Regions from separate parts of the Neobacillus sp. NPDC093127 genome, predicted to be linked through region 1. Evidence: a T-box and tRNA genes for the amino acid it is inferred to sense, from the RefSeq annotation. Region 1 holds a T-box; the other holds one or more tRNA genes.

Evidence for each region. A T-box is a leader RNA that pairs with one kind of tRNA and senses whether it is charged. The one in region 1 lies ahead of ileS (isoleucine--tRNA ligase), so its partner is inferred to be a tRNA-Ile.
Region 2: it has a tRNA-Ile gene. The T-box ahead of ileS (isoleucine--tRNA ligase) is inferred to sense a tRNA for this amino acid. The anticodon was not compared.

Annotation. Positions count from the first base shown of each region.
Region 1 covers NZ_JBIVOP010000001.1:493,041-496,421, forward strand. Annotated here, with positions in the region: gene ileS (isoleucine--tRNA ligase) at 1-1,416, opposite strand, end outside; T-box leader at 1,491-1,733, opposite strand; gene ACIQCO_RS02405 (DivIVA domain-containing protein) at 1,776-2,291, opposite strand; gene ACIQCO_RS02410 (YlmH family RNA-binding protein) at 2,377-3,150, opposite strand; gene ACIQCO_RS02415 (YggT family protein) at 3,180-3,381, opposite strand, start outside.
Region 2 covers NZ_JBIVOP010000044.1:16-3,396, reverse strand. Annotated here, with positions in the region: gene ACIQCO_RS27700 (SDR family NAD(P)-dependent oxidoreductase) at 1-401, opposite strand, end outside; gene ACIQCO_RS27695 (TetR/AcrR family transcriptional regulator) at 602-1,204, shown strand; tRNA gene ACIQCO_RS27690 (tRNA-Asn) at 1,447-1,521, opposite strand; tRNA gene ACIQCO_RS27685 (tRNA-Ile) at 1,534-1,607, opposite strand; tRNA gene ACIQCO_RS27680 (tRNA-Gly) at 1,620-1,693, opposite strand; tRNA gene ACIQCO_RS27675 (tRNA-Cys) at 1,705-1,778, opposite strand; tRNA gene ACIQCO_RS27670 (tRNA-His) at 1,792-1,867, opposite strand; tRNA gene ACIQCO_RS27665 (tRNA-Tyr) at 1,873-1,957, opposite strand; tRNA gene ACIQCO_RS27660 (tRNA-Phe) at 1,977-2,049, opposite strand; tRNA gene ACIQCO_RS27655 (tRNA-Asp) at 2,098-2,174, opposite strand; tRNA gene ACIQCO_RS27650 (tRNA-Met) at 2,178-2,251, opposite strand; tRNA gene ACIQCO_RS27645 (tRNA-Ser) at 2,281-2,373, opposite strand; tRNA gene ACIQCO_RS27640 (tRNA-Ala) at 2,382-2,454, opposite strand; tRNA gene ACIQCO_RS27635 (tRNA-Pro) at 2,478-2,554, opposite strand; tRNA gene ACIQCO_RS27630 (tRNA-Arg) at 2,561-2,637, opposite strand; tRNA gene ACIQCO_RS27625 (tRNA-Leu) at 2,652-2,740, opposite strand; tRNA gene ACIQCO_RS27620 (tRNA-Gly) at 2,749-2,820, opposite strand; tRNA gene ACIQCO_RS27615 (tRNA-Leu) at 2,831-2,915, opposite strand; tRNA gene ACIQCO_RS27610 (tRNA-Lys) at 2,926-3,001, opposite strand; tRNA gene ACIQCO_RS27605 (tRNA-Thr) at 3,011-3,083, opposite strand; tRNA gene ACIQCO_RS27600 (tRNA-Val) at 3,108-3,183, opposite strand; tRNA gene ACIQCO_RS27595 (tRNA-Glu) at 3,190-3,261, opposite strand; partial or broken rRNA gene rrf (5S ribosomal RNA) at 3,303-3,381, opposite strand, start outside.

The DNA of each region.
Region 1 (3,381 bases):
AATTTCTTTGCCATTTTCATCATAGAAAACAGGGATAGGAACACCCCATACCCGTTGACGGGAAATACACCAGTCGCCACGGTCGCGAACCATATTGAATAACCGTGTTTCACCCCATGCCGGCACCCATTTCGTTTCCTTTACGGCTTCCAAAAGTTCGTTACGGAAATCCTTAATCGAAGCGAACCACTGTGCTGTCGCACGGAAAATAACCGGCTTCTTCGTTCGCCAATCGTGCGGATAAGAGTGAGTAATAAACGAAAGCTTTAACAATGCATCCGCCTCTTCTAACGCTTGCACAATCGGTTTGTTTGCCGTATCGTAGAATAATCCTTCGAAGCCCGGTGCTTCGCTTGTCATTACGCCTTTGTCATCTACAGGGCAAAGCACTTCCAGGCCGTATTTTTGACCAACGTAGAAGTCATCCTCCCCGTGACCGGGAGCAGTATGAACACAGCCTGTTCCAGCGTCTGTAGTAACGTGTTCACCTAACATAACTAAAGAATCACGGTCATATAACGGATGTGCCGCAACAATCTGTTCTAATTCCGCCCCTTTGACCTTTTGGACAACCGCAGCATCCTCCCAGCCAATTTCCTTCGTTACGGCTTCAAGAAGGGCTTCAGCCACTAAGAATTTGTTACCATTTGCAGTAACGACCACATAGGTTAAGTCAGGATGAACAGAAATCCCTAAGTTTGCTGGAATCGTCCAAGGTGTTGTTGTCCAAATCACAATTTGCGTATCCGTATCAAGGACACCTTTTCCGTCTTTCACCTTAAATCCAACATAGATGGATGCTGAACGCTTATCTTGGTATTCAATTTCTGCCTCAGCAAGAGCAGATTCACTTGAAGGCGACCAATATACCGGCTTAAGGCCTTTATAAATATAACCCTTTTTCGCCATTTCACCGAAGACTTTAATTTGTTGCGCTTCGTATTCCGGTTTAAGCGTAATATAAGGATTTTCCCAGTCCCCGCGAACACCGAGACGTTTAAATTGTGAGCGCTGATTATCAATTTGCTCGAGTGCATATTTCGTACAAAGCTCCCGGAATTCAGCCACCGTCATTTCTTTCCGTTTAACACCTTTATTCGTTAGAGCCTGTTCAATCGGCAGCCCGTGTGTATCCCAGCCTGGTACATATGGAGCATGGAAGCCGCTCATTGATTTATAGCGGACAATCATATCTTTTAAAATTTTGTTAAGCGCATGGCCCATATGGATATCTCCATTTGCGTAAGGAGGTCCATCATGGAGGACAAACATCGGACGTCCTTTCGTCCGTTCTTGCACCTTTTGATAAATATTCATTTCTTCCCATTTCGCCTGGACCTCAGGTTCTCTTTGCGGCAAATTGCCTCGCATCGGGAATTCAGTTTTCGGCATTAATAACGTATCTTTGTATTCCATTTTTTCTTCCTCCTGTAATCCTATCATCTAACAGAATAGCCATTAAGAACAATAAAAAAACCCTCTCATCCCAAAATAGGGACGAGAAGGTTTAATTCCCGCGGTACCACCCTGATAAATAGTATGAAATGAAAACACACTATCCTCTTTACCATTCGTAACGTGAATAACACGCCTGAGCCTACTAACCATTATGGAATTCGGTCCGGAACTCGAGGGTGATCTTCCAATTCTTCTGCTTTACCGGGCTTTCACCCTCCCCGGTTCGCTTAAGAAAGTATATAGAAAAATTGTACTGTCCCTGTCATAGTCATGTCTATCGTTTATTAAAAAATTATATGCGAGATAATGCCAATTCGTCAAGCTAAGGAATCTTCTTCTTGATGAATTTTTAACTCGGTTGCATCCACTTCATACTCTAATAAATGATCCCAATCATCTGTGCTCAGCATATCCAGCTGTGCTTCAATCAGCATTTTAAAACGAGTTCGGAACACTTTTGACTGCTTCTTTAAATCTTCTATTTCAAGGGCAATTTTTCGGGCTTTAGATAAGGATTCATTGACAATCCGGTCCGCGTTTTTCTCCGCTTCCTTAATAATCAGCTTGGCTTCCTTTTGCGCATTACGCTTTACATCTTCGCCCGCTTCTTGGGCAATAATAATTGATTTGTTGAGCGTTTCTTCAATATTCACAAAATGGCCAAGACGATCTTTCATTTCATTCAAGCGTTCTTCCATTTCCTTTTTCTCTCTGAGGACTAATTCATAATCCTTAATTACCTGGTCAAGAAATTCATTGACTTCATCTTCATCGTACCCGCGAAACCCTTTATTAAACTCTTTATTATGAATATCTAACGGCGTTAACGGCATGATGCCACCTCCATAAGAACTGTACTTTTATATGTATAAGAAAATATTCGACACGTTTTTCAATAATCCTGCACTAAAAATGAAATTATTTTTGCTTTCCACTGATTATTCGCCATTTTTCTTTTTTAGTTTTTCCCTCAATCGCAATAATTTTTGCTCTTCCATGACCACGAATGGAAATCATGTCACCGATTTCACAAGAAAACGACGGGTTTTCGGTTAAGGTCCAGTTTACTTTAACAAGCCCCTGCTGAATAAGGGTTTGTGATTTTTGCCGAGATAGATGATATATACCAGAAATAACAGTATCCAGCCGTAAAGAAGATACTGTTAAATCATTCTCTGCCCATAATTCTTTTGCAGAAATCGCTTCTTCAATCGGTGTTTCAATTAACTTGACACCTGCCCTGCCAATTGATTCAAGATTGCTTTTAATATACTCATTAACTTCCTTAGCAGCGAAAAATTGTATTCTATCATCCTTTATAAGGATGTCGCCAAATTTCCCCCGTTTTAACCCTAAGGACATCAGCGTTCCCAAAACCTGACGATGCTCAATTGTCACGAACTTCGTTGGATAGTGAATTTCGAAAAGGCTAATTTGAAAATCATCACCATTTGCAGTCAAATAATCTGGGTAGATGAAGGCTCTTTTTCGTTCTAAATCATGACTGCCGCCAAAAAGCTGATAGCTCACATCGCCATTTTCGCCAATGAGCATTTTGAGAATATGCTGTTCCCTTGGGTCAAGAAAATCAGTCAGCTTTGGCGTATAGTGGGTCTCGACATAACTTTTCCACTGGGCTACTTGGTCAATAAATTCCCGTTCTTCTGGACGGAAATGCTGATAAATGTTCATTAATTAACACACAACCTATGATTAAATTCTTAAACGAGCCATTGGTAAACTCTAGAGAGCCCGCTGTTTGCAAAGTTTAACACAAGGAAGGCAACAATTGGCGAAATATCCATCATCCCAATTGGTGGAATAATCTTTCGGAATGGTTCTAAATAGGGTTCGCAAATTCTCGCCAAAAATTGGCCAATTGCGGATTCCCTTGCATTCGGGAACCATGACATTAAAATATAG
Region 2 (3,381 bases), on a different contig from region 1:
CCGCCCGTTTTTAACATTTCACGGATTGCTTCCCGTGCTACTAAGAATACACCATCTAAATCAACATTTACGGTGTTCCGCCACTCAGAGTACTCTAAATCATGTGAAGGATGAACACGCCCGATACCTGCATTGTTGAACACAACATCGACTTTCCCGAAAGCTTCAACAGCTTGTTTAAATACACCTGCTACATCTTCTTCACTAGTAATATTTGCTTTTACAAATAGAGCTTCGGCATTTAGAGATTTCAATTCTTCTTCAAATGCTCTCCCTTTTTCTTCATTTAAATCAACAAGAACCACTTTAGCTCCTTCTGATACGAATAAGCGTGCTGTTGCAGCACCGATACCTGATGCTCCACCAGTAATCACGGCCACTTTATCTTGTAATTTTCCCATAATAGATTCCTCCGGTATAATAAATTCAATATTAGTATCACATCTTAGAAAGAAAAGATACCTTTATCTAACTTTTGTGCTATTTTGTTCACAATTTAATTGTACTATTTTGTTCACATATAACAATCAGTAAGATATCATTAAATGTCTAACTAGTAGACACATGGAACTAAATTGTCCATTTTAGGGAGGTTTTTTTTATGAATGACCAACAAACTGTGACATCTCAACGTAAAAATCGGACAAAAGGACATTTAAAGTTAGCACTAATCGAACTCATAAAGGAGAAAGGTTACCATCCTGTTTCAATAAAAGACATTGTAAGCTATGCCGCTTATAATCGTAGTACCTTTTATGTTCATTACCAAGATAAAATTGAACTAGCTAAAGATTTACTCGACTCCATGCTTCAAGGGTTAGAAGATTCAGTAGGAAAACCCTATGTACCGGGACATAAAGTATATACAGCAAAGCTAAATGCACCATCCTTTAATATTGTTTCCTACATATATGGACACCGGAATTTTTTTGAGCTGATTAAATACGAAGACACATTACCAGAATTACATACTAGATTCCCGCAAACCATCTTAAAAATTTATCAAGATCACTTTATATTTGAAACGATTAACAACATCCCAGTCAACATGGATTATTTTAAACGTTATACAGCCTATGGCTTTTACGGGCTGCTGCTGAATTGGATTACAAATGATTTTAAAGAAACTCAAGACGAATTTATTGAAAAAGTAATTGATCTAACGAAAACGCATATTTACTCGGTAGAGTATATTAGCGAATAATAATTCTATTGTACATAAGGGTAGATATTCCATGTTACAAATATCTACCCATTTTTTAACTATTCATTTTTAGATAAACTTATCCATGATATGGTTGTATCATCGTTAAAATGACAACAGTGAGATATTCAACAACGAAATAAATGACTCTGTTCATTGATGAATCCAACATCGAACTATAGTTTCCTGGACGACAAAAAAAAGTAGAGATACTCTGCTCTCTACTACTACGTTTTAAAATATGGCTCCGCAGGTAGGACTCGAACCTACGACCGATCGGTTAACAGCCGATAGCTCTACCACTGAGCTACTGCGGAATAAAAAAATAATGGGCCTAAATGGACTCGAACCATCGACCTCACGCTTATCAGGCGTGCGCTCTAACCAGCTGAGCTATAGGCCCTAAGGTAATGATTGGAGCGGGTGATGAGAATCGAACTCACATCATCAGCTTGGAAGGCTGAGGTTTTACCACTAAACTACACCCGCGTGCTTAAATTTGGAGGCAACACCCGGATTTGAACCGGGGATAAAGGTTTTGCAGACCTCTGCCTTACCACTTGGCTATGCTGCCGCATTAATACTAATGGGGCGACTGATGGGAATCGAACCCACGAATGTCGGAACCACAATCCGATGCGTTAACCACTTCGCCACAATCGCCATAATGGTGGAGGGGGACGGATTCGAACCGCCGAACCCTGAGGGAGCGGATTTACAGTCCGCCGCGTTTAGCCACTTCGCTACCCCTCCAAAAAAATTCATGTAAAGATGGCTCAGGACGGAATCGAACCGCCGACACAAGGATTTTCAGTCCTTTGCTCTACCGACTGAGCTACTGAGCCACAAAAAGAATCTATATCAACGGCATTTAATCTGCCGGGATAAAAAAATGGCGGTCCGGACGGGACTCGAACCCGCGACCTCCTGCGTGACAGGCAGGCATTCTAACCAACTGAACTACCGGACCATATTGCGGGGACAGGATTTGAACCTGCGACCTTCGGGTTATGAGCCCGACGAGCTACCAGACTGCTCCACCCCGCGACAATAAAAAATAAATAGTAAATAAAATATGGAGGAGGAAGAGGGATTCGAACCCCCGCGCGGTATGACCCGCCTGTCGGTTTTCAAGACCGATTCCTTCAGCCAGACTTGGGTATTCCTCCAAATAAAATGGAGCCTAGCGGGATCGAACCGCTGACCTCCTGCGTGCAAAGCAGGCGCTCTCCCAGCTGAGCTAAGGCCCCATGTTAATAACGTAATTTTCGACTGGTCGGGAAGACAGGATTCGAACCTGCGACCCCTTGGTCCCAAACCAAGTGCTCTACCAAGCTGAGCTACTTCCCGTTAATATGGCGCGCCCGGAAGAAGTCGAATCCACAACCTTCTGATCCGTAGTCAGACGCTCTATCCAATTGAGCTACGGGCGCATTATAATTTTAAATGGTGCCGAGGACCGGAATCGAACCGGTACGGTAGTCACCTACCGCAGGATTTTAAGTCCTGTGCGTCTGCCAGTTCCGCCACCCCGGCATAAAGAGAGCGGAAGACGGGATTCGAACCCGCGACCCCCACCTTGGCAAGGTGGTGTTCTACCACTGAACTACTTCCGCATTTAAAAAATGGTGCGGGTGAAGGGAGTCGAACCCCCACGCCTCGCGGCGCCAGATCCTAAGTCTGGTGCGTCTGCCAATTCCGCCACACCCGCAATATGAAAATGGTGAGCCATGAAGGACTCGAACCTTCGACCCTCTGATTAAAAGTCAGATGCTCTACCAACTGAGCTAATGGCTCGTACAAAGGTGCCGGCGAGAGGACTTGAACCCCCAACCTACTGATTACAAGTCAGTTGCTCTACCAATTGAGCTACCCCGGCAAATAAATCAAGTTACGGTATTTATGGTGGAGGATGACGGGATCGAACCGCCGACCCTCTGCTTGTAAGGCAGATGCTCTCCCAGCTGAGCTAATCCTCCATTTGATGACCCCTACGGGATTCGAACCCGTGTTACCGCCGTGAAAGGGCGGTGTCTTAACCGCTTGACCAAGGGGCCATAGTAATTTTCGACAAAATAATAGCCCCAAAAGGGGCTTAGCCTGGCAGCGTCCTACTCTCACAGGGGCGCCTGCCCCAACTACCATCGGCGCTGAGAAGCTTAACTTCCGTGTTCGGT